DNA from 3 places in the Ralstonia sp. PBBBR1 genome. Region 3 is predicted to be linked to each of the others. Evidence: predicted binding sites of a transcription regulator. Region 3 holds the regulator's gene; each other region holds the start of a gene.
The links. Region 3 encodes FNR, which switches genes on or off when oxygen is low (the NO sensors DNR and NnrR bind a similar motif). Its sites were predicted from a motif close to TTGATNNNNATCAA; they were not measured.

Region 1 (9,705 bases), on a different contig from region 3:
TCTTTGGAGCAATTCCCTTGAAATCAATGAAGCTATGCGCTCCAGACAATTGGGTTGAACCATAAGGCCGCAGCGGGCTCATCGGTTCGATAAAACAAAAACCCCGCCAACCGGCGGGGTCCCCCAAATCCTTTTGAGCCTGCAAGCCAATCAAGCCTGCGGCGCGGCCCCATCTTGCGGAGCCGCCTCGGCGCTTTCGGCCTTGGCTTCCTCCTTCTTTTCGATCATCTCTTCCAGCGCGCCCGCGCCCTTGAAACCGGCGACGGCGGCGACGGCCTTGGTCAGCAGGCCGGCATCCGGATCGACTTTCTCGGCGGCTTCAACCGCGGCGACGGCGCCGGCGATCTTGCCCACTTCATCCAACAGTCCCATGGTCACCTCCGCGTGATTGAACGGGAGAGCCATCTTCCCACCGGCAAGGGGCGCAAGTGCAAGCAAAGTTAAAAATTTTCTGCGGGCGTTCGTTTGCGTACAGCGCGCGTCACTCCGCTTCAGCGCCGGCGGGGGTGGCGGTAAGCGCAGCCAAACGCTGGCGGGCGCTGTCGGTAATGGGGCTTGATTGGCGCGTGGCAACGTCGATCTGCACGATCACCGATTGCGATGTCGCGGCGCATTCGCCATTCTGGAAGATGGCCTGCTCGAGCTTGACCGAGCTGCGGCCCACGCTCGCCACGCGCGTGCCGATCTGCACGGAGCCGGGCCAGAGGATTTCGTTGCGGAAGTCGAGCACGAGCTGCGCGATGACGAACTCGCAGCCGGGCGCCGCCAGCGGGTTGTCGGGCGAGAAGAGCATCTCTACGCGGCCCGTTTCCAGGTACGTGGCGAAGACGGCGTTGTTGATGTGGCCCTGGCGGTCGGTGTCGCCGTAGCGGAGCTTGTCGGTCGACTGCAGCGGGTAATCGGAAAGGGATGGCGTGGTTGTCATGTGGGGCGCGGCGTCTGGGTCAACTTGCGCATTTTGCCTGCCTTCCTGTGCAAGCGCTGACAGCGTAATCGCACCGGGTGCTTCCGTTGACTCGTATCAACGCGCCGCTTTCAGCAGCGCTTACCGTGGAAACAGATACCAGCCGCGCACGGGCGCGGCGGCACACACGGCAAGGAGGCCACATGAAAACCCTGGTACTGGCAACGGACGGATCGAACTACTCCGATGCGGCCGCCCGCTGCATTGCCGACAAGACGCTCTTCGGCAGCGACGTGACGGTGCACGTCGTGCATTGCATGCCGGACCTCTCCGGCGACATCAAATCGCTCGTCGGCAAGGCAGAGGTTGACGCGTGGTACGCGGAGGAAAGCACCGGCGCCATGGCCTCGGTCTGCGCGATCCTGGGTGCGGCTGGCGTGCCGTTCGAGCGGCACGCACTCGTGGGCTTTCCACCGGAGCGCATCGTGCATCACGCGCAAGGTGCGGGAGCGGCGGCCATCGTCATGGGCTCGCATGGTCGGGGCGTGTTCGTCGAGGCGCTGATGGGCTCGGTGGCAGGCCGGGTGCTCGCCCATGCTGAATGCCCGGTGGTGCTCGTGAAGGCGCCCAAGGCTTGACGGCGGCGGGGCGGTCGCAGCTACGCTCCGCTGCGCGCACCCCCACAGCCCGACGCGGCATGGTTTAGGATGAAGGCACCTTTTTCTTCACATCCTGGGGGACCCCATGTCGCATCGCCGCCGTCTTGCACTCGCCTTCGCGGGCGCTGCACTGTTTGCTGCTGCCACGCCGTCGTTTGCCTATTTCCGCAACGTGCTGGCCAGCACCATCATCGGCTCGATGAGCCCGACGGAGTTGAAGTCGTTCACCAAGGCCATCGGCGATGTGCTGAGGAGCACCGCCGACAACACGCCCGCACAATGGACGTCTGCGGCGACGGGCAAGCAGCCCGCCATCGACGCGACCATTACGCCGCTGGAGTCGAAGACCGACGCCGGCCAATCGTGCCGACGCCTGCAGAGCGAACTCGCGCGCGGCAGCAGCAAAGAGCAGTGGACCGCGTGGCTGTGCAAACAGCCAAGCGGGGAATGGAAGTTGCGGCAGCTGGCGCAGTAAGGCATCGGCCACCGGGCGGCTATGGCTCGTCTAAGTCTGCCTCGGCAGACTGGTGCGGAATCTTCCTCCATCGCTCTGGAGAATCCGCCGAGTTGGCAGGCCCGGGGCGCGGTGCGCTGCAATCGGTCTGACCGTTCACCCGACACTGAATGCGAGTCCTCCTAGTTGAAGACGACCCGATGATTGGCGCGGCCGTGGAAGCCGCGCTGCAGGACGCCGCCTACGCGGTGGACTGGGTGCGTAACGGCCAGACCGCGTTGGATGTGGCCGCGCACCAACACTACGACCTGCTGCTGCTCGATCTCGGCCTGCCCGGAAAGGACGGCCATGCAGTGCTCGGCAGCCTGCGCGCCCGCGACAATCCTGTCCCGGTGCTGATCCTGACCGCGCGCGATGCGGTGGATGAGCGCGTACGCGGTCTCGACGGCGGCGCCGATGACTACATCCTCAAGCCCTTCGAGATGGTTGAACTGCTCGCCCGCATGCGCGCCGTCCTGCGCCGCAAGGGTGGGGCAGCGAGCCCCGTGCTCACCAATGGCGTGCTGACGCTCGATCCCGCCGCGCACGAAGCGCGCATGGGCGATGCCGAGCCGGTACGCCTGTCCGCGCGCGAGTTTGCATTGCTGCAGGCGCTCATGCTGCGGCCGGGCGCCATCCTTTCGCGCACGGAGCTGGAAGAGCGCATCTACGGCTGGGGCCACGAGGTAGCGAGCAACGCGGTCGAATTCCTCATCCACGCACTGCGCAAAAAGCTCGGCGCGCAGGCCATCAAGAACGTCAGGGGAGTGGGATGGATGGTGCCGAGGGGCCAATGACAGCAGCCACATCTGCGGCTGCATCCGTGCAGCAGCGGCTATCGGTGTGGCTGTCGGTGATCATCGTGGCGGTGGCGGTGCTGGCCGGCGGCTTTGCGTTTGCCTCGGCTTTCCGCGAAGCGTATGAATTGCAGGACGACGTCTTACGCCAGGTCGGGGCGATGTTCGCCCCCGGCCACCTGCCCGCACCAGGCGAGGCGGCCGACGCGCCCAAGGTCTCGGACACGGAGGCGCGCGTGATCGTGCAGGTGTTGCCGCCGGCCGGCGCGGTGCCTGCGGCCAGCCCGCCCGTGCTGACCGACGGCATGCAGACCGCACGCCTGGGCAAACGCGACTACCGCGTGTGGGTCCGCACGCTCGCCAACGGCCAGCGCATCGCTGTGGCGCAGGAAACCGCCGTGCGAGACGAAACCGCCCGCGACAGCGCGCTGCGCACGTTGATGCCGTTCCTGATACTTGTGCCGATCCTGCTGCTGGCCGTCGCCCACGTGTTGCGCAAGATGTTCGCGCCCATCAAGCGGCTCGCGCATGAGGTGGACCAACGCGACGAGCGCCAACTGCACGCCATCGCGCCCGAAGCCGTGCCCGACGAGGTGCGCCCGTTCGTGGTGGCGATCAACCGCCTGCTCGCGCGCGTGCAACAGTCCATGGACGCCCAGCACCGCTTTGTCGCTGATGCCGCGCACGAACTGCGCACGCCCCTCTCCGCACTGTCGCTGCAGGCCGAGCGGCTCGGGCAGGCCGCGATGTCGCCCGACGCGCAGGCGCGGCTTGGCACGCTGCGCCAGGGCATCGAGCGTAGCCGCGGGCTGCTCGAACAACTCCTCACCCTGGCGCGCGCGCAAGAGGCCACCGGCGTGCCAACGGGCACCGTCTCCGTCCAGAGCGTGTTCCGCAGCGTGCTGGAAGACCTCATGCCGCTTGCCGACGCCAAGCAGCTCGACATGGGCGTCACCACCGAAGCCGATGCGCGCGTGCATGCCAACGAGCTCGATCTCTTCGTCGTGGTGCGCAACCTCGTGGACAACGCCATCCGCTACACACCGGAAGGCGGTCGCATCGACCTGTCGGTGGCCATTGACGCGGAGGTTGTGTCGATTGCCGTGCAGGACACCGGCCCCGGCATCCCCATCGACGAACGCGCACGCGTGTTCGACCCGTTCTATCGCGTGCTCGGCAACGAGGCGACCGGCTCGGGGCTCGGGTTGTCGATCGTGAGTACGGTGGTGCGGCGACTCGGCGGGGAAGTGGAACTCGGCGAGGCGGATGATCGTGCCAGCGGGTTGCGGGTGACGGTGCGGTTGCCAGCCGCCTAATGCAATGGCAACCGCACACCGCTCTACCGCCGCACCCGGAATACCACCGCCAACCCCAGCAGAATCATCGCCATCCCCGCCACTGCAACGGGCGCAAGGCGATGCCCCAGCACAAGATCATCCAGCAGCGCCGTGACAACCGGCACGAGGTAGAACAAGCTCGTCACGTTGACGAGGTTGCCGTGCTGCATGAGCCGGTAGAACAGCAACTGCGCACCCACCGACATCACCACGCCCATCCACAACAAGGCAGCGATGCCGGGCAGGATGGGCGTGAACGCCAGCGATTGCGCGGGATGCGCGATGGCAAACCCCATGCACAGCACGAGACTCACCGCGTTCTGCAGCGGCAGCGTATCGATGGGCGACTGGTTCAGCCGCTTCTGGCCGATGGCGCCCAGCGTCATGCTGAGGAGCGCGGCAAACGCATAGCCGAAGCCGGCCATTGGCACTTGGCGCGCGTCGGCCCCACCCACTACAAGCGAGAGGCCGCCCAGCGCGAGCACGAGGCCGGCCATCCGCCGTGCAGACCACGTGCGCTCGGTCACCAGCAGCGTGAGCAGCGGCTGCACGCCGAGCACCGTGGCCAGCAGCCCGGGCGTGAGGCCGGAGTCGAGCGCGAGAAGATAGCAAATCGAATAGCCGCCGGTCAGCAATGCACCGGTGGCGGCTACCTTCAGCCGTGATCCCGGCGCCGCCCACCACTGCCCGCGCCGGAGGCGGAGGCCCGCCAGCACCAAAGACGCGAGCGCAAAGCGCCCAACCAGAAACGCGAACGCCGGGACATGCTGCACCCCGATCTCCGCAAAGATTGCACCGCTGCTCCACAGCAGCACGAATAGAACCGTCGCGCCGGAGCCTGCCAGCGCGGCTTGCATGGAACGCATACCACTCACCTGTCGAATAGAGATGTCGGGTTCCGGCGCGCAGGCAGGCGCCTGCCTCGGGCGTGTGCCCGAGCCTGGTTCAGGTCAACCGGAAACGAAGCGGCTGGGAGTCAGCCGAGCGCGGGCAGATGTGGCGGCGGCGGTGCGCCGATCACGTCGTAGCCCGACGAGACGACAGGAGGAGGGAGGGGCCCGGGCTGCACGCACACGTCATCCACGCGAGCGCGATGGCCGGCAGCGAGGAGGGTGGCGTGAAGTCGTGACATGAAGACGAGGGTCTCTGGGAATCGGTGAAGCGGCACGGCCGATGGCGTTGCGGCAGCCTAGCGGGATCGGCCGCACGGCGCAAGAGGCCCGGCGCTCACGACTGCAGATACGACTTGATCACCTGCATCACTGCATCGGGATCTTCCTGGCGCTGCGCCTCGGCAGGTTCCTTTATCACGTGATCGCTCAGGTGGCCCTCGATGACCGCCGCCATCAGCCCGTTGACCGCACCAACGTCCACGCGTTTTTCGCAAGGCTGCATCCATTGCCGCGTGGCCTGCGTATCTGCAGGTACAGGCTGGTGCGGCAATTTTTTTCGTCGATGCAGTGTCAGGTTTGCATGTGCACCGCGACCAACCTGTGGGATCCGAGCGGCCACGCTCCGCCAGCGATCCAATGGATGCCGCCTCCGGCGGCACGTTCACTGTACGAGGAGTTCACCATGCATACCCGCCGCATTACTCTGGCCTTGCTCGCCACGCTTTCCGCTTCTGCCGCACTGTTCATCGCGCAACCGGCTGCCGCCGCGCAGGCCAAGTTCGATCCGTATACGCAAGGCGCCGTCGACAAGACGGACCCGTTCACGCAAGGTGCGGATCGCCAGGCCGACACCTATGGCTATCTGTCGTGGAAGTACGATCGCTTCGATCCGTATGCGCAAGGCGCGGATCGGCAAGCCAGCGCACACGATGTGCTGGCATGGCGCGGCGATACGAGCTACCCCGGCGGCAACGACGGCTCGCGTGCGTGAATGGCCGCGGTTGCATGAGCGGGGCGCTGGACGACACGCCCCCTCTGCGCCAGCATCAGACCGCCGGCGTTGCCCCCTCGGCGATGCGGTCGTATAGGGCACGCGCCGCAGGCGACAGCTGCGCCGCCTTGCGCGTGACGAGCACCAGCGTGCGCGACACTTCCGGCTCGACCAGTTCGACTGTGCGGATCATCGGGTACGCGCTCTTCTGAAGCGCGAGCCGCGGCACCACCGCCGCGCCCAACCCTTCCGCCACCAACCCGAGCGCCGTTGAGCTGCGCTGCACTTCGTAGAACGAATGCAGCATCACGCCGCTCGCCTTGAGCGCGCCATCGAGCAGGCTGCGGTTGCCGCTGACCTCGCCGGCAAAGATGAGCGGGTGGGGCTGCAAGGCTTGTCACCGGATGCGGCGCCGCTTGGCCAGCGAATGATCGTCGCGGCAGACGAGGACATACGGATCGTTCGTCAGCGGCCGAAGCTGATCGGCAAGCTGGCGGCGGGTGGCCACCTGGCTGTGCAGATGCCGGACAACCTTGACGAACCGGCGCACCGCCTGATGCGCGAAGTGGCCGCTGAGGGGCCGTGGGCCGGCAAGCTCAAGGGTGTAGAGCGCACGGAGCGCTTCGATGCGCGCCGCTATTACGCGCTGCTCGCGCCGCTGCGCGCGCGTGGACGTGTGGCGCACCACGTACATGCATCCGCTGCAAGGCGGCGTCGATGCGGTGGTCGAATGGTTCAAGGGCAGCGCGCTGCGGCCATTCCTCGCAGCGCTGAGCGAGGACGAGCGCCCCGTATTCCTGACGCGCTATCGCGACATGATTGCCCGGGCCTATCCCGCACTCGACGAAGGCACGGTGCTGCTGCCGTTTCCGCGCCTGTTCATCGTGGCGACGCGCAAGTAGGCCCAATCTCAGAATCAAAAGCGACAGCCATGAAAAAGCCCGACGGCAAACCACCGGCGGGCTTTTTATCTGACACATGCGACGCTTAACGCGACGGGTTCAACGTCAGGTTCATGTGACGGTTCACATCCTTGTACAGCAGGTAACGGAAGCGGCCAGGGCCACCCGAATAGCAGGCCTGCGGGCAGAACGCGCGCAGCCACATGAAGTCGCCGGCTTCCACTTCGACCCAGTCCTGATTGAGGCGATAGACTGCCTTGCCTTCGAGCACATACAGGCCGTGTTCCATCACGTGGGTTTCGGCAAACGGGATCACGCCGCCCGGCTCGAACGTGACGATGTTGACGTGCATGTCGTGGCGCATATCGCTCATGTCGACAAAGCGTGTCGTCACCCATGCGCCGTTGGTGCCCGGCATCGGGATCGGCTCGACGTCCTGTTCGTTGGTCACGAAGGCTTCCGGCAGGGGAATGCCCTCGACGACCTGGTAGTGCTTGCGGATCCAGTGGAAGCGCACCGCAGCATCGCTGACGTTATGTAGCGTCCAGTCAACGCCCGGCGGAATGAAGGCGTAGCCGCCCGGCGTGAGCGTGTACTTCTTGCCCTGCAGCGTCAGCTCCGCTTCGCCTTCCACGACGAACAGCACGGCTTCGGCGTTCTTGTCTTGCTCGGGCTTGTCGCTGCCGCCGCCCGGGTTCACTTCAACGATGTACTGCGAGAAGGTCTCGGCAAAGCCCGAGAGCGGGCGGGCGATCACCCACAGGCGCGTCTGGGTCCAGAACGGCAGCCAGCTTGTGACGATGTCGCGCATCACCCCCTTGGGGATCACCGCATATGCCTCGGTGAACATCGCGCGATCGGTCAGCAGATCCGTCTGCGGCGGATGGCCGCCATGCGGCGCGTAATACGTGGTCTTAGACATGTTGCATTCAGGCAATGGGTTGGTCCGGCCCCGAGCGCAAACAGCAACAGGCGGTTCGTACGCGGGCGGCGTTGACGATAGCGAAGTCGCCCACAATCGACCAATTAAATGTTGCGATGACTTCCATTCGATTTGCCACTACCGCGCCAGCATCAGATCAAGGTTCTGAACCGCTGCGCCGGATGCGCCCTTGCCGAGGTTGTCGAACACCGCCGTGAGCAAGACCTGGCCGTGGTCGTTGGCGAACACGCCCAGCCGCATATCGTTTGTGCCGTTGAGCGCCTGCGGGTCGAGATGCGGCACGGCGGACGGCGCCTGCAGCGGCATCACCTCCACATGCTGCGCGCTGGCGTAGTGGTCAGCCAGACATGCGTGCAGCGCGGTCGCGTCAACGCCGGCGTTGAGCAGACGCAGTTCCAGCGGCACCGTCAGCACAATGCCCTGGCGATACGCGCCGTAGGCCGGGACGAACATCGGCCGCTGCCTGAGCCCGGCGTGCAGTTGGATCTCCGGCGTGTGCTTGTGCGCCAAACCCAGCCCGTACACCTGGAACGGCAGCGCGTTTGCTGCCTCCTGCCCCTCGTAGGTTTCCACTGCGCCACGGCCACCGCCCGAATAGCCGGATACGGCATGAATGCTGATCGGGTAATCCGCCGGCACGAGGCCCGCCTGCACGAGCGGACGCAGCAGCCCGATCGCGCCGGTCGGGTAGCAGCCCGGGTTGGTCACGCGCGACGCTGCCGCAACGCGATCGGCCTGCCCCTCGCTCATCTCCGGAAAGCCGTACACCCAGCCCGGCGTGGTGCGATGCGCGGAGCTGGCGTCGATCACGCGCACGCCCGGGTTGACGACGGCCGCGACTGCCTCGCGCGCGGCCGCATCGGGCAAGCACAGGATGGCAATATCGCAGGCGTTGATCGCCTCGGCACGGCGTTGCCCGTCTTTGCGGGCGTCGGCGGGAAGCGTCAGCAGTTTCAGGGCCTGCCGCTCGACACGGCCGCGCAGCCGCTCGTGAATCTGCAGGCCGGTGGTGCCTTGGTCGCCGTCGATGAAGACGAGGGGCGTGGACATGGCGGGGCGCTCCCAGGGAAAGAAGTTGGTGATGAATGCGAGCCCCCATCTTCGAGCGCGACCTAGAATATGAAAAGTTGAATTTCCCAACCCTCACATTCAGCTTTTCTGAATCATGCGAGAGATCAGCCTGGACCGCCTGCGCACCCTCGTCGAAGTCGCAGGCCGCGGATCGTTTGCCGACGCGGCGCAGGCCCTGCATCTGGCAGCGCCCACCGTGAGCCTGCATATCGCCGAGCTGGAAGATCGCGTGGGCGCGCAACTTCTGTCACGCAAGCGCGGGCAGGTGCAGCCCACCGCCATTGGCGAGGTGATGGTGGAGCGCGCGCGCAAGCTGCTCGCCGATGCCGAGCAGGCGCTGGACGACATCCAACGCCAGGTGCAGGGACTGAGCGGGCGCGTACGGCTGGGCGCATCCACCGGCGCCATCGCGCATCTGCTGCCGCAGGCGCTGGAGGTGCTCCGGCAAGACCACCCTGGCATCGACGTGCAGGTGGCAGTGCTCACTTCGCAGGAAACGCTGGCGGGTCTGGCCGATGGCGCGCTCGACATTGGCCTTGTGGCGCTGCCGCAATCGCAGGTGGCGGGGCTGGCGATCAAGCCGTGGCGGCGCGATCCCGTGATGGCGTTCCTGCCTTCGCACTGGACGAGTCCGGCACGCATCACGCCCGCGTGGCTTGCCGCGCAGCCGCTGATCCTGAACGACGCCACCACACGTCTCTCGCGCCAGACGACC
Region 2 (9,705 bases), on a different contig from region 3:
ATCAACGCAAACGCAATGAAGATGGCCCCTGAACCGATGCGGCCCGACTGGCGGTGCCTGGAGAGAGATCGAAGCGACGACATGAGAACTCCTTCGCAAGGTCAAGGTTAGGGACGCCGATCGGTGCACTGCCCGGCCGCCCCTCCTAGCGGTCTATCAGTGGCAGCATCCACCGCTCTTGTGAGCAGTGCCGGTTGGGACGTCACCATGGTGGGCATGCTCCGTCTTCGCTCCGGCGCCAGTGCTAAGCGACTCGGCTTCGTAACCGGCTGCTGCCAGCGCGGCCAGCATTGCGGGCGCGGCCTGGGCGTTACCGCTGACGCGCGCGATACCGCGCGCCAGATCCACGTCGACGGCATCCACACCAGGCACTCGCTGCAGTGCATGAGTAACCGACGAGACGCAGGAGCCGCAGCTCATGCCCTTGATCTTCAGTTCGATAGTGTCCATGGAAGAAATCCTTTTAGGAGGTGACGTTGAAAATCTCACTGCGACTGCGTTCAACACAGCGCCAGACACTTTCCGGCAGTAGAGAAAGAACGCAATCGAGACGCTCGGGGCGAATGCCGACCAAGGCCGCTTTTGTTCAGTGCATTGACGATGGAACGGCGTGTTGCAACGCACCTTTGGCGGTGTCCGCACTGGATGCGCGTCAAGGCGATACGTAAGACAAAGCCGCGCACTGCCAAACAGCGACAGAGCGCTATAGCGTCAACCGGAGGAAGACGATTGGTATAGACGCGAACTTGTCCGCTGGCCGGGGATTGGACTGACGGTGCACACTGCAGCGGTCCACCTCCGGCGTGGATGCCATGCTCATCGGTAATGGCACGGCCACCGGAATGAGAGGCTTGTCATGATCCGACAGCACACGGGGAATGCTGGTTGAGGACTTTTCGCAGAAGCTGTGGCAGGCAATCTTGCCGCTATCGTCACAGCCATCATCGTCGGCATCCGCATGGTGTCCATGACTGTGGGCTGACACGTGGCCAGATGCCGGCGCTGCGGCCTTACCTGCATCCGCGACAGCGCACGCGTTTGCGATGCCGACGGCCAGACCCAACAGCCACACCAGTAGCATTTGAGCTGCCCAGCGGCGTAGATGTCGGGAGTGGAAGAACATGATTTCTGCCCAAAGAGAGGAACGGTCACACAGAGTCAGCCTAGGCGCGGATGTCCAACCTCCGGTTGATACAAATCAACCGTAAACCGTCCGACGGTTCAACTCAACAACGTCTTCAGGCCCGCAAACGCAGCGCCTGGGTCAGCAATCCCGTGGTAAATGGCCGGGATCTCGTTCTTCAAGCCCAGCAGCCCATAAACCGCGTGCATCGCGCCGCGAACCGAATATTCGACGGTGAACACTACGTCCTGAGGGATCTCAACATACTGCCCAAGCAGCGCGAAGTTCTTCGCTCCGTGCGGGATCACTGGCGGCCGATCCGAAGGCTCGCGGCGCTCAAATTCGCTGGTGATGTACGGCATCATCACCGGGATCACAGTGGTGGTACGACAGACCTCGTCAAGAATGTCCTCGCAATGCAAATGGTGCAGCAGCTCGGTGAGGATTTCCTGGCCGGTTGCCTGGGCCATCGTCTTGTCGATGTAATCGCCCTTGTTGTCCACGAAGAGCCCGTAGCCCCACAGGGTGTACATGTCTTTCGGCTGTCCGGCGAAGTGCGGCGCGTGAGGCACGACGATCGACATCAGCCAACTCGAATCCTTGAACGTCATCAGACCGCCGGTGCCTGGCGCATTGCCGGTAAAGGTCTCAATCCGGTGCACAAGCGCCGGGCTGCGCATCGTCAAGGTGAACGACTCCCACTTGCTTTCGTCGACGTTGCCACAGAACGCATTCGGCCGCCCGAGCCCAGGTTCCTTACGGGCCATGGTCTCCCACAGAGTCCAGGCGCCATCGCGTTTGTCGCGCACCAGTTCCGGTGCATGGTGGTCGTCCCCATAAGACGCGTCGGCGGTCATCGAGCCGATGGTGATGAGCACCAGATCCTCTTGCCGCACGTCATAGGCCATCGGCTGTCCGCCGCGCACCACGCGCAGCAGTCCAATTCGCCGGCCGTCACCGGTTTCAACAAAGTCGACATCCTCCACCTTTGTGCCATATTCGAACACCACACCCTGCTGTTTCAGCCATTGCTCCATCGGCCGCACGATCGCGTCATACTGGTTCAGCGGCGTGCGCCGTACGCCGGCCAACGTGTGGATACGCGGGAACTCCTGCAAGAAGCGCAACATATAGCGTTTGAGTTCGATCGCGCTGTGCCAGTTCTGGAAGGCGAAGGTCGTACGCCACATGGCCCAGAAGTTGGTCTCGAAGAAGTGCGGCGAGAAACAGTCCTCAATGCGAAGCGTATGCAGCAGCCCTTCTGGCGTGGCCAGCAATCGCATGATCTCCAACCGGTCATGGAGGTTGAAACCCAGATCGGCAGCGTCGAGGATACGGCGTTGCCCGTCGATCAGCCGGGCGTGTGAATCCGAGCGCCATTCGGCGTTGAAGGCCCAGGCCTGCTGCTTGACACTGATTTTCGGATCATCCAGCGACGGAATGCTGTCGAGCACGTTCCACAGACAGACATAAGTCTCTTCGGTGAACATGCGACCGCCCCGAGTTACATAGCCTTTGTGCGGATCACCGGAGCCATCGAGCGCACCACCGGCCACCTGCTGTTCCTCCAAGATGTGGATGTTCTCCCCCTTGAAGCCTGCGTCGCGAATCAGCAGCACGGCAGCCGACAATGACGCAATGCCGCTGCCAACCAGGTATGCGCTACGGTGCTCGTTCTTCGTTACCTCAGCCATGGAATCCTCTGATTCTGTGTGGATGCTCAATGAGCAACGCGACTTGGGAATACTTTAGGTGGGTATGCGATCGATACTTTGCGCCAGCGCAAGTTGCTGTTGAGTCTCATGCCGCCGTAATGGATTTGTCATGTTTGCTTTCCGCGACACATCCCCTATCGGCTGGGCACAACCATGGAGAAGCCACGGCGCTTGCGCCCGCGCGCGCGGCCCCAATGTCGCGGGTTGATGAAGGTCAACCTCGGCGATTTCCAAGCGTCAATACTGGGAACGCATACCAATGCGCGGTTGTCCGGCGCCTACCCAGGCCGCCCACCAACCTTCCCAGCATTGGAGACCAGACTCACTTTCAATAAGGTCGACTTGGAGAAGAATCCCATGGAACCGCGACAGCAACAGTTCTCCCTCTGGTACGTGCTCGTGACCATACTGGCCATGCTTGCAATCCAGACGCTCTTCGTGTCGGGGCATGTCGAGACGATCCCATACAGCGATTTCAAGGTCCTACTGAAGGCTGGCAAGCTCAAGGACGTGGCTATTGGTGAGCAGGCTATCAGCGGAACCTTCTCGACAGAAGGTATCGACAATCTCCTTGCCAAGCAGCAGATCGAGGAAATCCGCCGAGAGGCAAAGGGCGACCACGCCTTCTCCACGCTTCGAGTGGCCGATCCTGAGCTGGTGCAGGAGCTCGAAGCGGCAAAGGTGCGCTTCGTCGGGCAGCCCGACAACAAATGGCTGAGCACGATCCTCTCGTGGGTTGTGCCGGCCGTCATCTTTTTCGGTATCTGGAGCTTTCTCATCAAGCGCGTGGGCGGCGCCGCCGGCAGCATGATGGAAATTGGCAAGAGCAAGGCAAAGGTCTACATGCAAAAGGAGACCGGCGTGACTTTTGCCGACGTGGCTGGAATCGACGAAGCCAAGGAGGAGCTGTCGGAGATTGTTAGCTTCCTGAAAGATCCTCAGCGGTACCAGCGCCTGGGCGGAAAAATTCCCAAGGGCGTGCTGCTGGTTGGGGCCCCGGGCACTGGCAAGACCTTATTGGCAAAGGCCGTGGCAGGCGAAGCCGGCGTGCCATTCTTCAGCATGAGCGGCTCCGACTTCGTCGAGATGTTCGTTGGTGTGGGTGCAGCACGGGTCCGCGATCTCTTTAAGCAAGCCGAAACCAAAGCCCCCTGCATCATCTTCATTGATGAGCTTGACGCACTCGGAAAGACGCGAGCACTGAATGCGGTCGGCGGCAACGAGGAGCGCGAACAAACACTGAACCAGCTTCTGGTCGAGATGGACGGTTTTGATAGCAACAAAGGCGTCATCATCATGGCCGCCACAAACCGACCCGAGATACTGGACCCCGCCCTGCTTCGCCCCGGTCGCTTTGACCGCCACGTCGCACTGGACCGGCCTGACCTCAAGGGACGGGAGCAGATTCTCAAAGTTCACGTCAAGGGCGTTGTCCTCGCTCCTGAGGTCGACCTGACTAAACTCGCCGGACGGACCCCGGGGTTCGCAGGTGCCGATCTTGCCAACTTGGTTAACGAAGCCGCGCTCCTTGCCGCGCGCAAGAGCAAGCAAATGGTCGAGATGGCAGATTTCGACGAGGCGCTTGACCGGATCGTCGGCGGCCTGGAAAAAAAGAACCGCGTGATGAATCCGAAGGAGAAGGAAACTATCGCATTCCACGAGGCAGGACATGCCATCGTCGCGGAGCATCGGCCGCTGGCTGACCGTGTCTCCAAAGTTTCCATCATTCCGCGGGGCGTTGCGGCGTTGGGTTACACGCAACAGACCCCAACCGAGGACCGCTACCTGCTCAAGCGCAGCGAACTGCTTGACCGGCTCGATGTCTTGCTCGGTGGCCGTATTGCGGAACAGCTCATTTTCGGCGACGTATCCACGGGCGCACAGAACGACCTGCAGCGCGCAACCGACATGGCTCGGCAGATGATTACCCAGTTTGGCATGAGCGACCAGCTGGGCCTGGCCACGTACGAGAATATGCCGAACCCGCTCTTTGCTGGGACGGGGCTAATGCAGCGCGAACGCAATGAATACAGCGAGAGCACCGCACAGATGATTGATGCTGAAGTCCGTAAGCTATTGGCAGAAGCAAGTCATCGCGTACAAGCGACGCTGGAAGGACAGCGGACCAAGCTCGATGCTCTGGCCCAATTACTTCTCGAGAAGGAAGTGGTTGACCGCCAAGACCTGGACATGTTTTTGTCAGCGAAGGTGACGCCAATGCCTCCGCCCAAGCCCGTCGCGAATATCGAGGAGTCAACTGCAACGGGGAAACCGGACCAAAAAACGCAAGGCACATAGAGCGAAGATTGATGCCATGGCATGCCAAGAACGCAACCACGCCAAAGCGCGGCCGGCTGCCGGCAATCAATGCGTTCACCACGTGAGACAGGCGCCCCGATGGTGTATTGAGCTACCGACGCCCTCCCCGCGTGGGGGTTGTGCCACCGTCAGCCTTCGTGCCGTTGCCGAGCACTGCCCGCAACGTATCGACATGGCGCCGGCCGTGGCGCACAAGCCGATCCGGAAATCGCGAGGCGAGCCAGGCGTAAACATGGTATTTCGCCAACTTGCCGAGCCACAGTGCGGCGATGACCTCTGCGACCGGAAGTCGCGAGATCGCCGCAAACATGAGAGCGGGGGTGAGAGGCACCGGTAATGCGGCAATGACCGAAAGCGATACGACGCCGTAGTGTTCGAGCCAGTGGGTCGCATCACGCCACGCGGTGGATCGCACCACGTCCGGGTAGGCAGCGAACAACCGGTTCCACCCCAGGTGATGAAAGACGAGGTACAGCACGAGAGCGCCAACAGCGGCCCCCAGGCTGGCCAAAGTCGCGATGGACACCCAGCGGCGCGGCGCCAACAGGACTGCGGCCATCAGCAGGCTGGCAAATGGAACCGACATCGACAGTTCCGCCGCCAGTGCTGCCCCGGCAACCACCAGTGGGAACGCGCGCGAGTCGGCCCGCCGGGTTAGGGCACGGAGCAGACCGGACTGCAGGCTCAGGCGTAGCATTGCTCAGTTGCCTTCATCGCTCACGCAGACGACCTTCAAGCGTCTCCTCCTTATCGATTGCGTCTGCTGGATAGCATCAGGATGCGAGACGTTTCGCATCGAGGCACTCCTTCGAAAATTCGAACACGACCTCAGGATCGGGAGCGACCAGCTTGTTCTTCTTGCCCGCGTAGTGCAGCCGCGACAGGATGTGACGAATCAAGTTGAGCCTGGCCGTGCGCTTGTCGTCGGCGAGCACGATGTGCCATGGCGCGGCAGCCGTGTGCGTATGCATCAGCATGGCGTTGCGTGCCGTCGTATAGGCATCCCAATGCTTCAACGCCACGGCGTCGACCGGGCTCGTCTTCCACTGCTTGAGCGGATCGCGGCGCCGCTCGGCAAGTCGGCGAGCTTGCTCGGCTTTGCTGATGTCGAGGTAGTACTTAAGCAGCTTGATACCGGAATTGACGAGCATTTCCTCGAAGTGGGGCACGGAGTACATGAACTCGTCATACTGCTCAGCAGTGCAGAAGCCCATCACGCTCTCAACGCCTGCCCGGTTGTACCAGCTGCGGTTGAAGAGGACAAACTCTTCGGCGAGAGGAAGATGGGGCACGTAGCGCTGGAAATACCAGCCGGTGCGCTCGCGATCTGACGGCTTACCCAGCGCTACCACCCTCGTCTCGCGGGGGCTGAGAAATTCGATAATGCGTTTGATGCTGCCGTCTTTGCCTGCCGCATCCCGCCCCTCCAGCAGGACAAGGATGCGGTCACCACACCCGATGAAATGCCGTTGAAGCTTGACCAATTCAATTTGCAGCAGGTGCAGTTGCGCCTCGTAGTCCTCGCGACCCTGGACTCCTTTGGCAGCATCGACTCGCGCCTGGCTGGACGATAAGCCAGTTACGTGTTCGGCGTCCGATGAAGTGGTCTTTTTCTTCGACTTGCCTTTTGCCATATGCGCACCTCCGGCGTTGGCTATGGAAACGGGAGTAACGCTCCAGAGCGTCATCAGCCGTATGGCGGTTTCGTTGTTACGAAACGCTCAAATGGGCAGACAACCACATTTTGAACCTACGAACGGGTGAACAAGCTTAAGCACCTGCCAATTTTGCGCGGTTGATGTGAGTCAAGCGCCCTCCGATGTATGGTCGAATTCAGGAGGACATGGATCAGCGCGACTATTGCGCGATCCTTTGCCCGAATGACGCTCTCGTAATGTGGTCGTCATCGCTCGGTCAGGGGCGGATTCTTATAGTGGCTCCCATAGCAAGTCCTTTGAGTCCAACCACTTCAGGAGAATGCAATGAACCACACCAAGAAGACCGTCTTGATCGCAGCCGCGCTGATTTCTCTCGGCGCGAACATTTCCAGCGCAGCAACCTCCAGCAACGGGGCCCTCGCTCAGCGCGACGTCTACACCGACGGGGCGCGGGCTGCTGACGCGCGCGATCCGTACACTGATGGCGCCAAGGCTGGAAAGTTTGAGATCTACTCGGACGGCGCATGGACGGGCGACACGCGCTATCCGGCCACCGGTGGCTCGTCGAGTTGAGGCATTACGAAATGTCTACGCGATCATGGCCCTCAACCTGAGTTGACAGGTCTTGGTCGCTGCTGACCTTTTCGACGTCCAATCATCGTCTTACAGGCTTGGCGAATCCGCCGAGATGCATTGGTCGGCACAGTATCGGCCATGCTCCATCCGGTATCAAGGTTCACTTCCGCCGATGTGCGGAGGCGAGACCGAAATCCGATATTCGATGTCATTCGTTCGGTCAACAAGTTTCACCAGTACGCGGAAATACACGCGCCCACTCAGCACCGAGGTGAACACCTGGCCGTAGGAAACCTGGCCGTTGATAACCATGGGCGTCAGATACTTCGGCGGCGAATCAACGATCCCGACTTCCTTGAGTTGCGCACGCACCACGGCATCTGTGATACGGGAGCCGTCGGCACGAAACAACGCCACTAGCAAGTGGTGAGGGCGGCCGCCTCCCGGTGAAGGTGCGCCATGCGACTCCTCCAAGTCGAGCCTTTCCGAGGCGATGGCGGCGGGAATCAACCCCCAGTAGAGGACGACGCCCTCACGTTCGAGCCGCGCTTGCGCGAGCGTTTCCACCGACGGCAGCGCCAAGACACAAATCACCGCAGCGTAGGGAACAAATGAGCGCAGAGACAACATATTCACCTCCTACCGCGACTTCGCAAATATCAAACAGAGATTTCTGCGTCTTCACAGGATGACCGGCTTGCCGGGCAACCTCTGCTCGCGCCGGTCGCGCGCCGGGAAATGCTGCGTCAGGCGCAGCGTGATGGATCGTATCCCGTCGATCACACCGCGCTCATATTCGGCGCGCCGACACGCGGCTTCCATCTGGCTGCAGATCGCCTGCCATCCTTGAGCACCAACCCGCGCGTGAATGCCACGGTCGGCAACGATCTCGACACTGCGGTCCGCCAGCAATAGATAAATCAGGACGCCGTTGTTCTGCTCTGTGTCCCACACACGCAGTTGCGAAAAGACTTCAAGAGCCCGTTCCCGCGCCGTCACCCCCTTCCATAGCGCAGAGAAGCTCAACGCGCCTTCCACGGCAAAGCACAGATGCCCGACATGGGACGACTCGCTTTGAGCGATCGCTTGCCCGATGGCCCGCATCGCCTTGCGCGGGAACGCTCGCCTGACGCGCCAGTGCGTCGTCAGTAGATGGGAAAGAATTCGCTTGATGTTTTCCATCACCATTTTCCCGAGGCACCACCACCACCGAAACCACCGCCGCCTCCACCGAAACCGCCGCTGCCACCGCCGAAACCGCCGCTGCCACCGCCGAATCCCCCGCGGCCCGAGCGTGAGCCTGTAGACCAAGAGCCTCCGTGCCCAACCATGCCCGGACCCAATAGCGTATAGATGAGCGCGATCACTCCCGCCGTAAACGCGACAAAAATGGCGCCCGAAAGCAACCAAGCGACTAGGGCGACGGCGCCGCCCGCTGCAACCGCCCCCGGAAAACGGCCAAGGAAGTCTCGCAGCGCGCCGCCAAACACCAACGTCAACACCAGAATGACAGGCATATAGGACCGAACGGATACGCCTCCGTCGCGCGTCGACCGTGAGGGGGGCGGCAGTGCTTCACCCTCAATCACGGCTTGCATACTCTGAACACCGTCTTTCACGCCGCCATAAAAATCGCCAGTCTTGAACCGCGGCGAGATGACTTCGCTAATGATGCGCTTGCTTGTCGCATCGGTTAGGACACCTTCCAACCCGTACCCGACTTCAATGCGAAGTGTGCGGTCGTCTTTAGCGATGATCAGCAGTGCGCCGTCGTCGACGCGCTTTCGCCCCAACTTCCATTGCTCGACCACGCGCAGCGAATACTGTTCGATGGCTTCGGGCAGTGTGCTGGGCACGATCAGTACAGCGATCTGCACGCCCTTTTTGTTTTCGAAGGCTTGCAGCGTCTGTTCTAGCTCTGCTAGTTGCCCAGGCGTGAGTGTGCCGGTCTGGTCAGTCACCCGCGCCGTCAAGGGTGGCACGGCAACTTCGGCAACCGCCCCAAAAGAGACGAGCGCAGCCGCTGCCACAAGCAAGCCACGCGCGATTTTGAGGAGGTTCACTTGGAGCTCCCCGGCGCACTGGCGGACGGCGAACCGAATTCCACCTGGGGCGGCTTGGCAATGGCCGTCTCGTTGGCAACGGTGAAATTGGGCTTCTCCTGATAGCCGAAGGCCTTCGCGGTCAGATTCGATGGAAATGAGCGCACGGTCACGTTGTAGCTCTGTACCGATTGGATGTACCGATTTCGTGCAATGGTGATCCGGTTCTCGGTCCCCTCAAGCTGTGCTTGCAGATCGCGAAACCCAGCATC
Region 3 (9,705 bases):
CATCTGCTTGATGACTTCGGCGGCCTTGACCGACATCTTGTGTGCCAGATCGGCAACGGAGATCGTTTCCGGCACGTGCACTTCACGCACGACCGGCTCGGTCGGTGCCTGGAAGGCATTGCGGTTATCGTCGCCATGACGGTTGCGGCCGCCCTTGGAGCCGGAGCGCCAGCCGTCTGCGCCACCGCCGGTATCGCCGCGAGTCTTCAGACCACCACGCTTGCCACCACGGTTGTCGTCCTGCCAGCCTGACTTGCCACGGCCGCCCTTCTTGTCACCAGCCGGCGAGCCCGGTGCCGGTGCAGCAGCCGGTGCCGGAGCTGCCGGCTTCTTGGCTGCTGCCGGACGTGCTTCGCCAGCCGGCTTGACCGGCTTGTGCAGCGTGCCCGATTGCTCGGCCTTCTTGACCTCTTCAGCCTTGCGCTCGGCGGGCGTCTTCAGCACGCGAGCCGGGGCGCTCATCATCTCGCGGATCGCGCGGGCTTCTGCTTCGGCAGCTTCGCGGCGCTTACGCGCGGCGTCTTCCTCAGCCTTGATCTTGTCGGCAGCGACGCGCGCCTCGTCGGCAGCCTTCTGCGCCGCTTCGCGCTCGGTTGCCAGACGCGCGGCGTCTTCCTCGGCCTTGCGGCGCGGGGCTTCGTCCGACGCTTCAGCAGCAGCGCGGGCAGCAACGGCCTCCTCTTCCGCCTTCTTGGCAGCGAGTTCAGCCTGACGCTTCTGCTCGGCCTCGGCGGCCTCCTGACGGGCGCGCCTCTCAGCTTCCTCGCGCTCCATCGCCTCCTGGCGCGCCTTGAGCTCGGCTTCCTGATGGGCCAGCAATTCGGCCTGGCGACGATGTTCTTCCTCGCGACGCGCGACTTCCTCGGCATCGACCACCGGCGCAGCCTCAGCCGCTTCCGATTCAGCCAGTGCCGCGTTCGGCTCATCACGCTTGACCAGCACGCGCTTCTTCTTGACTTCCACTTGCACGGTACGCGTCTTACCCGTGGCATCCGCCTGGCGGATTTCGCTGGTTTCGCGCTTGGTGATCGTGATCTTCTTGCGCGCGCCATCCTCGGCGCTGCCGTGTGCTCGCTTGAGATAGTCGAGCAAACGGGTCTTGTCCGATTCGGTGATGACGTCTTCCGGCGTCGCCTTTTGCACGCCCGCGGCCTGCAATTGTTCCAGCAGTGCTGATGCACTACGGTTCAATTCGCCAGCGAGCTGGGCAACTGTTGTGCTTGCCATTCAAACCCTTTCGATGCTTGGTTTCAGTGAGGATTGCGATAAACGATCAACGTTTATGCGACTCACGAAAACCAGTGTTCACGCGCCTTCATGATCAGCGCCTTGGCTTGTTCTTCGTCGACGCCGGTCATCTCGACCAATTCGTCCACGGCCAGCTCGGCCAAGTCGTCGCGCGTCTGGATGTTCCCCTCGGCCAGCTTGCCGATCAGCTCCGGGGTCAGCCCCTCGAGGTCGCGCAGGTCTTGCGACACCTTCTCGACCCTTTCTTCCTTCGCCAGCTCCATCGTCAACAACACGTCTCGAGCGCGGTTACGCAGCTCATTGACGGTGTCTTCGTCGAACGCTTCGATTTCCAGCATTTCCTGCAGCGGCACGTAGGCCACTTCCTCGAGCGAGCTGAAGCCCTCCTCGATCAGGATGTCGGCAACCTCTTCGTCCACGTCCAGCTTCGCCATGAACAACTGGCGAACGACGGAGCTTTCTTCCGCCTGCTTTTGCGCAGACTCTGCCGGCGTCATGATGTTGATCTGCCAGCCGGTCAATTCCGACGCCAGGCGAACGTTCTGGCCGCTACGGCCGATGGCCACGGCGAGATTTTCCTCGTCGACCACCACGTCCATGCTGTGCTTTTCCTCGTCCACGACGATGGACTGCACTTGTGCCGGCGCCAGCGCACCAATCACAAACTGCGCCGGGTCTTCCGACCACAGCACGATGTCTACAGCTTCGCCACCAACTTCGTTACGCACGGCGGTCACACGGGTGCCGCGCACGCCGACGCAAGTGCCAATCGGGTCGATGCGCTTGTCATGTGCAACGACCGCGATTTTCGCACGCACGCCCGGATCGCGCGCGGCGGCCTTGATCTCCAGCAGGCCCTGTTCCATTTCCGGCACTTCGTTTTCGAAGAGCTTGATCAGGAACTCGGGGCAGGTGCGCGAAAGCTCGATCTGCGGGCCACGTGCGGTACGGTCGACATTCAGGATGTACGCGCGGACACGGTCGCCCGTGCGCAGATTTTCCTTCGGGATCATCTGGTCGCGGGCCAGCAGCGCCTCGACGCGACCGGTTTCTACGATCAGGCCCTTCTTGTCGGCGCGCTTGATCGTGCCGGTCATGACCTTCTCGCCACGATCCAGGTAGTCGTTCAGGATCTGCTCGCGCTCGGCATCGCGGATGCGCTGCAGGATCACCTGCTTGGCAGCCTGCGCGCCGATGCGGCCAAACTCGACCGATTCGATCTGCTCTTCGACGAAATCGTCGACCTCGATGTCAGCGTCCTGCTCCTTGGCTTCAAACAGCAGAATCTGCTTGTCCGGCTCCTGCAGGCCTGCATCGTCGGGAACGACGAGCCAGCGACGGAAGGTTTCGTGTTCGCCCGACTCACGGTCGATCGCCACGCGCACATCCACGTCTTCTTCAAAGCGCTTCTTGGTCGCCGAAGCCAATGCGGCCTCCAGCGCCCCGAACACCACATCCTTGTCGACGTTTTTTTCGCGCGCAAGCGCATCGACGAGCAACAGAACTTCGCGGCTCATTGCTTGTTCCCTTTGTTTCGATTTCCTTTGAAGTCCAGCACGGGCACCAGCCGGGCGCGGTCGAGTTCCGACAGCGTGAATCCCAGCAGCGCAGGGCCTTCCTTGCCCTCAAACTCAAGGCCGATCCGTTCCTGGCCTGGCTCGCCCGTCGGAGCCTGAATGATTCCCGTGAAATTCTTCTGTCCATCCACCGGCAAGCGCAGCGTCACCTTGGCCTCAAGGCCGGCGAAGCGCGTGAAGTCGGCCAGCGTGCGTAGCGGGCGGTCCAGCCCAGGCGACGACACTTCCAGCCGTTCGTAGTTGACGTTTTCAACTTCGAACACGCGCGTGAGTTGATGACTCACTTTTTCGCAATCTTCAATGACGACGCCGTTCTCTGCCTGATCGATATACACGCGCAGCAGCCCGGCAGGCGCGCGCTCCACTTCCACCAGCTCGTACCCCATGGCGGTGAGGGTTTTCTCAATCAGATCAGTCAGATGCACGTTTTTCCTGAAGAATTTCCCGGTATGGCCAACCTGCTGAAGCAAAAAAAAATGGGCGCAACGCCCATATCATTCGCCCATCTTCTGCAGGATGACTTTTGATTAGACTCACATTGTAATACGCTTCGAGGCAAAAGGCAAAAATTGCCCCGAAGCCGCCACAAAATGGGGCGTTGCGACGAATGCCGCACACAACGCCCGCATTTTTAACGCTTACCGCCGCGTTTGCCACCACCGCGTGGCGCCTTGTTGCCGTTCGGCATGCCGCCAGCGCTCTTTCCGGGGCGCTTGTTGCCGGGTGCGCGATTGCCATCACGCACGCCACCACCCGCCCCCGCACCGCCACGGCCGTTCGCACGATCGCCCATACGAGTTCGCGCTGTGAGCGTGGTCGGGCCTCCCACATTGATGTAGCCCATGGACGTCTGCATCGGATCCGGCTGACGCGGGCTGGACGGACGGCGCTGCGCGGGTTGCGCGCGATTACCGTTTTCAACGCCCATACCACGTGACTGGAAGTTGGCTTCCCCCGCAAAACCAGAGGACATCGGCCCCATCAGCACCGGCGCCGGACCACGGCGACGATTGCCCTGGCGGTCTTGCCCACCGCCAGAACTCGCCGTCGGCACCTTCATGCCCAGCGTGCCCATCAGCGTACGCACATCCTCGGCCGACACCTCCTGCCAACGGCCCCGCTTAAGGCCGCGCGGCAGTACGAAGCTGCCATAGCGCGTCCGGATCAGCCGCGACACGGTCAGGTTGACCGCCTCAAACATGCGCCGCACTTCGCGGTTCCGCCCCTCGGTCAGGGCGACGTGGTACCAGTGGTTGACACCTTCGCCGCCGCCATCGACGCAGCGCAGGAAGTTGGCTTCGCCGTCCTGGAGCGAGATACCGTGCAACAGCTTCTGACGGTCAGTTTCGGCCAGCTCGCCCAGCGTACGCACCGCGTATTCACGCTCAACACCATAGCGCGGGTGCATGAACCGGTTGGCGATATCGCCGGAGGTCGTGAAAATCAGCAGGCCCTCGGTATTGAAGTCGAGGCGGCCGACGGCGACCCACTTGCCGGTCTTCATGCGCGGCAACGCGTCGAACACCGTCGGACGACCTTCCGGATCGGACTGGCTGACGATTTCACCCGACGGCTTGTGATACAGCAGCACGCGCGGCGGCTTGTTCGGCAACTTGCGCTGGATCAGCTTGCCGTTCACGCGCACCTGGTCGGTCGCGAGAATGCGTTGACCGATATGAGCCGGCAGGCCATTCACGGAGACGCGCCCTTGCAGGATCAGGTCTTCCATGTCGCGGCGAGAGCCAAGCCCGGCATCAGCCAGGATTTTGTGCAGTTTGGGAGCGTCGTCTTCGGAGGTCAGTTCGCGCGCCTTGGGAGGCTGCGATGCACCGCCGGTGTCAGCCTCGGAGTCGTACGCCCCGGAAATCACGTATTGGAAGACGTCTTCAGAGCCCTTGCCTCCCTTCAGCCCCTTGCCCCCGCGATTCTGGTTCGCGCCGCCTGCCTTGCCTTGCGGTTTGCCGTTGCGGTTCTGCGACTTGCCACGACCCCCGGTGTTCTTACCGCCAGCACCTTCCACACGGTCGTTGCGCTCGGCGCGCTCCAGCGGCTGACCTTCGCCTTGACGGCGGCGGTTCTTGCCGAAACGGCCGCGCGGGCCACGTCTCTCGCCCTGGTTTTCTGCTGGCGCCTGTTCGGCCGTCGCAGCACCTTCTGCAGCAACTACCACCGGCTCACCAGCCGCCTCTTTCGGCTTGCGCGCCCGTGGCGCGCGGGTCTTGCGCGGTTGCGCAGGCTGGCCGGCGTCTGCACCACCCGCATCTGCGGCTTCGCCCTCAGGGCGACCATCCTGCTGCTGGCGGCGCGAAGCCACGAGGTTGCGCAAGCCTCGGCGCAAACCCTTGCGGCGAGGGGTGGCCTCAGTCCCATCACCGCCGTCTTGTCGCGGCGGCTGAGCGTCGGCGTCGGCCGGCATACGTGTATCCATGGAATCTGGCTGGGTGCTCACAACGTCTTTCAAATCTAGGGGTTCAAGCCATCCGCCGACTGCACGGCGGGCATGGCGTTACGAATGTTCATTGGCGGGAGCTGCTGGCAACTCGACCGGTGTTTTGTGTTCAGGCCCTGACGCAACCTCGGTCGCACTCACCGCTTGCGCCTCGGTTTCCAGGGCCGGTTCCTCGCGCGGCGCGATCTCAGGCTGCGCCGGCGTTTCACCGGCGACCACAACGGAAGCCTCGGCAACCGGCGATCCGGCCGGTTCCTCCACCGAAGCCGCTGCGCTTTCCGCGCCCTCCGGCGCGTCGTTGACCAACGCTGTCAGCTCTTCCACCGCAATTGCGCCGCCCTCGAACTCAATGGCGCCCTGCTCCAGCAGGCTCGCCTGCGCCTGGGCGCGGGCATCCTCGAGCGGCGGCAGCTCGTCCAGCGAGCGCAAGCCAAGGTCATCGAGAAACTGCTTGGTCGTCGCATACAGCGCAGGGCGACCAGGCACGTCGCGATGACCGATGACTTCGATCCAGCCGCGGTCTTCAATCTGCTTGATGACCTGCGTGTTGACCGTAACACCGCGAATGTCTTCGATATCGCCGCGCGTGACCGGCTGGCGGTAAGCGATGATCGCAAGTGTCTCCATCACCGCGCGCGAGTACTTGGGTGGTTTTTCCGGGTGCAGGCGGTCGAGATACACACGCATCTCGGGGCGGCTCTGCAGGCGCCAGCCGGAGGCCAGTGCAACCAGTTCGACACCGCGATTCAGCCAGTCCTGGCGCAGCTCTTCGAGCAGCACACGAATGGTGTCTGCGGAAACATCTTCGTCGAACAGCTTGCGCAAGTCATTGACTCGCAACGGGTCCTGCGCGCAGATCAGCGCGGTTTCGAGGACGATCTTCGCCTCTTGGGTATTCATCGGGTTGAGCGGCTCGTCATTGCTCGCGCGCGGCCAGTCGCCGTCACGCTTGAGGTTTGTCGTCCCGCCGCGACGCTCGCGGCATTTCTGATTGCTATTGCCCGCCCGGGCCCGGCGCGCGAAGGCCAATTGATTCAATTGGGCCCTGCACCGAAACGCAGTGGCTATGCCCGCAAAGTAAGGGCCGGAGGAGCGAGTTGATCCGGTGCCGGTCAGGCACCACAAGGGCAATTTCTTCCGCCGCCATGTGGACGGATACTGCACCGGACGACTACCAAGAAGAACGGCAGTCCGCCCGAATCGACTGTCCAGGGTGACACTACCGCTGGAAGGCATCGCTTGGCGCCGCGCTTGGGATTGTTGATTTACGCGGGTGGCGAATCGAATTGCTATCGATTGTAGGGCAATTTCCAGCGGCGCCGCAACCGGGAAGATGATCTAGCCTCCCATCCAAGGCCGGATGGCGATTTACGCGTGCTTTAAACGCCTACAGCACCAGACAGAATCCGTGTGCGTTGAGCATCTCTGGCAGCCAGATCGCGTGCACCAGCCCCCATATCCCGAACCCCGCAATGGCGATGCCGGCCGCGCCACGCACCCACCGGCGGCGCGACAAGCCGCGCAGCCACCCAGCGAAGCCAGACATCATCAACAGGTTGGGCAGCGTACCCGCACCAAAGGCGAGCATGACCACAGCCCCGGAGGCAGCGTTGCCTGCCAGCAACGCCACAGCCAATGCGCCGTAGACCATGCCGCACGGCACCAGTCCCCAGGCCATACCCGTGATATAGCGGCGTAGCAACGGCGGCTGACGTTGCAGCGTGCCGCCCAGTGTGGCAGCCCCCCGAGACAGGCGGCCAGCGACGCGGCCGAGCAAGCGCTCAAGCCACACACTGCGCCACGCATCTCCGGCGGAGCGCACGAGCAGCAAAATCCCATAGGTGAGTAGCAATACACTGGCGAAGGCAAACAAGCCGCGTTGAATCGGCAGCCATTGCTGGCGCCAGAAGGTCGCGCCCATCGCACCCATGATTGCGCCAAGCAGCGCGTAGGTGGTCAGCCGGCCGGCATGCATGACGACCTGCTCGAACCATAGTCGGCGACGCGACACGACCCGTACCGCCACAGTTCCACGTTCGGCTGCAAGTGCGATCCCGCTGCACATCGCCAGACAATGCACACCGCCGAGCAATGCGATGAGGAAAACGCTCAGAAGCGCTGCAGCACTCATCTTTCTGACGCTCTTTTGATATGGACCAAGGTTTTTGTTTTACTGTTGCGAACTAAGCGTAATTGACGCGTTTTGCCGCATCGGAAATGTCCGAGGACAAGAAGGTCGCCGTTATAATAAGCTGAGCTGCACCACAAGAATTACTCATTTCACTTTCCCGAAACTCGCCCCCGCCCGTGCTCACTCGAATCGCACTTACCGACCAAGCCTCGCGTTGCTCCACCTGTGTACTCGGGCAAATCTGCCTGCCGGTGGGAATGAACTCGGACGACGTGCGCAAGATGGACGATTTGGTCGGCGAGCGCATCCGCATTAAGAAGGGGCAATCGCTCTATTCGCTCGGGGAGCCGCTGGAAGCGGTTTACGGCATTCGTTTCGGTACGCTCAAAACCCATCTGACGCTCGAAGACGGCCGGCACCAGATCACGGGGTTTCACCTGCCAGGCGAAATCGTCGGGCTCGATGGCATTGGCGATATGCGCCATGTGTCGGATGCCACCGCGCTCGAAGATACCGAAGTCTGCGTGGTGCGCTACGACGAGTTGCAACACCTTTCGCGTCGGCTGCCTTCGCTGCAGCATCAGTTCCTGCGCATCATGAGCAAGGAGATCTCGCAGGATCATCTGATGCTGCTCACGCTCGGTTCCATGCGTGCGGAGGAGCGTCTGGCAGCGTTCCTGCTCAACCTCTCGAAGCGTTCAGCCCAGCGGGGTTATTCGTCAACCGAATTTGTGCTGCGCATGAGCCGCGAAGAACTCGGCAGCTATCTGGGCCTCAAGCTCGAAACCGTCAGCCGCCTGTTCTCGCGCTTTGCCGAAGCGGGTCTCATCCAGATCCGCCAACGCCACGTCAAACTAATCGACCTGGCCGGCCTGCGCCAGGTCATGAGCGGTCAAGCCGCTTGAGGCTCCTTCCATGGCGCCCGCTCACACGAGCGGGTGTTCATGCGCTTCCAGTTTGCCGATGCCCGGGGACACGTAGAGCGTCAGCGCGCTCGACAATCCGCACAGCAACCAGAACACAAAGAACGATACCGTGTAGACCGCCTGGGCCGACACGGTGATCTGTTCGCCGAAGAAACGCAGGTCGGCGGGGTCCACCACTGCAAAGACCACCAGTTCAGCCAACGCGGCCGACAGAAATGCCGGCCACAGAATCCACATCAGCAGTCGACGCTTCATCGGGCCTCCGCGTGAATACCATGTGCCGGCGCGACGGCCGTCTTTTCAACGACCAAACCGTGGCGCACGACGTTGTCGTGAATAACGGCGTCGGGATGCGTCATCGCCAGCCAGATGGTGACGCCGCAGCCGATCATGGCAACAAACGGCCCAGCCATCAGGAGCCACGGCCAAGGCTCGCGCCACCAGGGACGGGCCTGCGCGGAAGATTGCGTTGCGTGCATCGTTGCCTCCTGTTGGGGATGCCGCATCAGCGCGGCACGATGAAGCTCGACGGTTCGCGCAGTACGAGGCTGGCGCTACCGCTGTCTGCGTGGATGACGAAACGGATTTTGTGCGAGCCGGGGGCGGCATCATCGGCCGGCCGGCGTACGCGCACTGGCAGCAGTCGGTTGGCCGCCGGTGGCAGCTCCAGTGTGGTCGACTCGCCACGACCGCCCTGCACATCCAGTTCCGGCATGCCCTCTGCTGTGATGGTCACGCGCATGGGGAGCTCGGACGCGTTCATCAACTGCAGGCGGTAAACGTTCTCGATCTTGCCCCCGTCCACTTCACGCGCCAGTGCACCACGATCACGAATCACGTCAACCTTGAGCGGCTGACGCATGGCCAATGCCACGATGAAGCCGGTGATGAGCACAAGCATGATCCCGGTATAGATCAGCACGCGCGGACGCAGCAGATGTCGCCGGGCGTCCTTCGGGCTGAGCCGATCGCGCATTGCGCGTTCGGACGTATAGCGGATCAGACCGCGCGGGTAGCGCATCTTGTCCATGACCTGATCGCAGGCATCAATGCAGGCGCCGCAACCAATGCATTCGTATTGCAGCCCTTGGCGGATGTCGATGCCGGTCGGGCACACCTGTACACAGATGCTGCAGTCGACGCAGGAACCCAGACCTTGCGCTTCGAAATCGGCGTTGCGCGAACGACTGCCGCGCGGCTCGCCGCGCAGGGTGTCATAAGTCACGACGTAGGTATCGGGATCGACCATCACGCTCTGGAAACGAGCGTAGGGACACATGTAGCGGCACACCTGCTCGCGCATGAAACCAGCGTTGCCCCATGTCGCGAATGCGTAGAAGAGCATCCAGAAAGTCTGCCAAGGGCCGAGCGACA

Region 1: CFE42_RS14870 (universal stress protein) is a predicted target of FNR. The motif match lies at 1,012-1,025, and genes of this name have one in related genera.
Region 2: CFE42_RS22100 (oleate hydratase) is a predicted target of FNR. The motif match lies at 3,043-3,056, and genes of this name have one in related genera.

What each region holds. Positions count from the first base shown of each region.
Region 1 is NZ_NKIL01000007.1:290,784-300,488, reverse strand. It holds gene CFE42_RS14885 (hypothetical protein) at 1-65, shown strand, start outside; gene CFE42_RS14880 (hypothetical protein) at 151-372, opposite strand; gene CFE42_RS14875 (thioesterase family protein) at 482-925, opposite strand; gene CFE42_RS14870 (universal stress protein) at 1,108-1,542, shown strand; gene CFE42_RS14865 (hypothetical protein) at 1,649-2,038, shown strand; gene CFE42_RS14860 (response regulator transcription factor) at 2,188-2,853, shown strand; gene CFE42_RS14855 (ATP-binding protein) at 2,829-4,169, shown strand; gene CFE42_RS14850 (DMT family transporter) at 4,193-5,056, opposite strand; gene CFE42_RS14845 (hypothetical protein) at 5,167-5,322, opposite strand; gene CFE42_RS14840 (hypothetical protein) at 5,418-5,702, opposite strand; gene CFE42_RS14835 (hypothetical protein) at 5,766-6,074, shown strand; partial or broken gene CFE42_RS14830 (LysR substrate-binding domain-containing protein) at 6,130-6,546, opposite strand; partial or broken gene CFE42_RS14825 (trans-aconitate methyltransferase) at 6,547-6,976, shown strand; gene CFE42_RS14820 (bifunctional allantoicase/(S)-ureidoglycine aminohydrolase) at 7,062-7,898, opposite strand; gene argC (N-acetyl-gamma-glutamyl-phosphate reductase) at 8,037-8,969, opposite strand; gene CFE42_RS14810 (LysR family transcriptional regulator) at 9,085-9,705, shown strand, end outside.
Region 2 is NZ_NKIL01000015.1:62,092-71,796, forward strand. It holds gene CFE42_RS22090 (DUF2933 domain-containing protein) at 1-83, opposite strand, end outside; gene CFE42_RS22095 (heavy-metal-associated domain-containing protein) at 157-450, opposite strand; gene CFE42_RS22100 (oleate hydratase) at 1,222-2,817, opposite strand; gene ftsH (ATP-dependent zinc metalloprotease FtsH) at 3,196-5,136, shown strand; gene CFE42_RS22110 (VTT domain-containing protein) at 5,249-5,854, opposite strand; gene ppk2 (polyphosphate kinase 2) at 5,931-6,791, opposite strand; gene CFE42_RS22120 (hypothetical protein) at 7,140-7,388, shown strand; gene CFE42_RS22125 (hypothetical protein) at 7,545-8,021, opposite strand; gene CFE42_RS22130 (TPM domain-containing protein) at 8,073-8,573, opposite strand; gene CFE42_RS22135 (YgcG family protein) at 8,573-9,454, opposite strand; gene CFE42_RS22140 (LemA family protein) at 9,451-9,705, opposite strand, start outside.
Region 3 is NZ_NKIL01000002.1:462,509-472,213, forward strand. It holds gene infB (translation initiation factor IF-2) at 1-1,227, opposite strand, end outside; gene nusA (transcription termination factor NusA) at 1,290-2,765, opposite strand; gene rimP (ribosome maturation factor RimP) at 2,762-3,250, opposite strand; gene CFE42_RS02230 (pseudouridine synthase) at 3,457-5,241, opposite strand; gene scpB (SMC-Scp complex subunit ScpB) at 5,332-6,174, opposite strand; gene CFE42_RS02240 (sulfite exporter TauE/SafE family protein) at 6,662-7,405, opposite strand; gene fnr (fumarate/nitrate reduction transcriptional regulator Fnr) at 7,582-8,310, shown strand; gene CFE42_RS02250 (hypothetical protein) at 8,332-8,586, opposite strand; gene CFE42_RS02255 (FixH family protein) at 8,583-8,810, opposite strand; gene ccoG (cytochrome c oxidase accessory protein CcoG) at 8,837-9,705, opposite strand, start outside.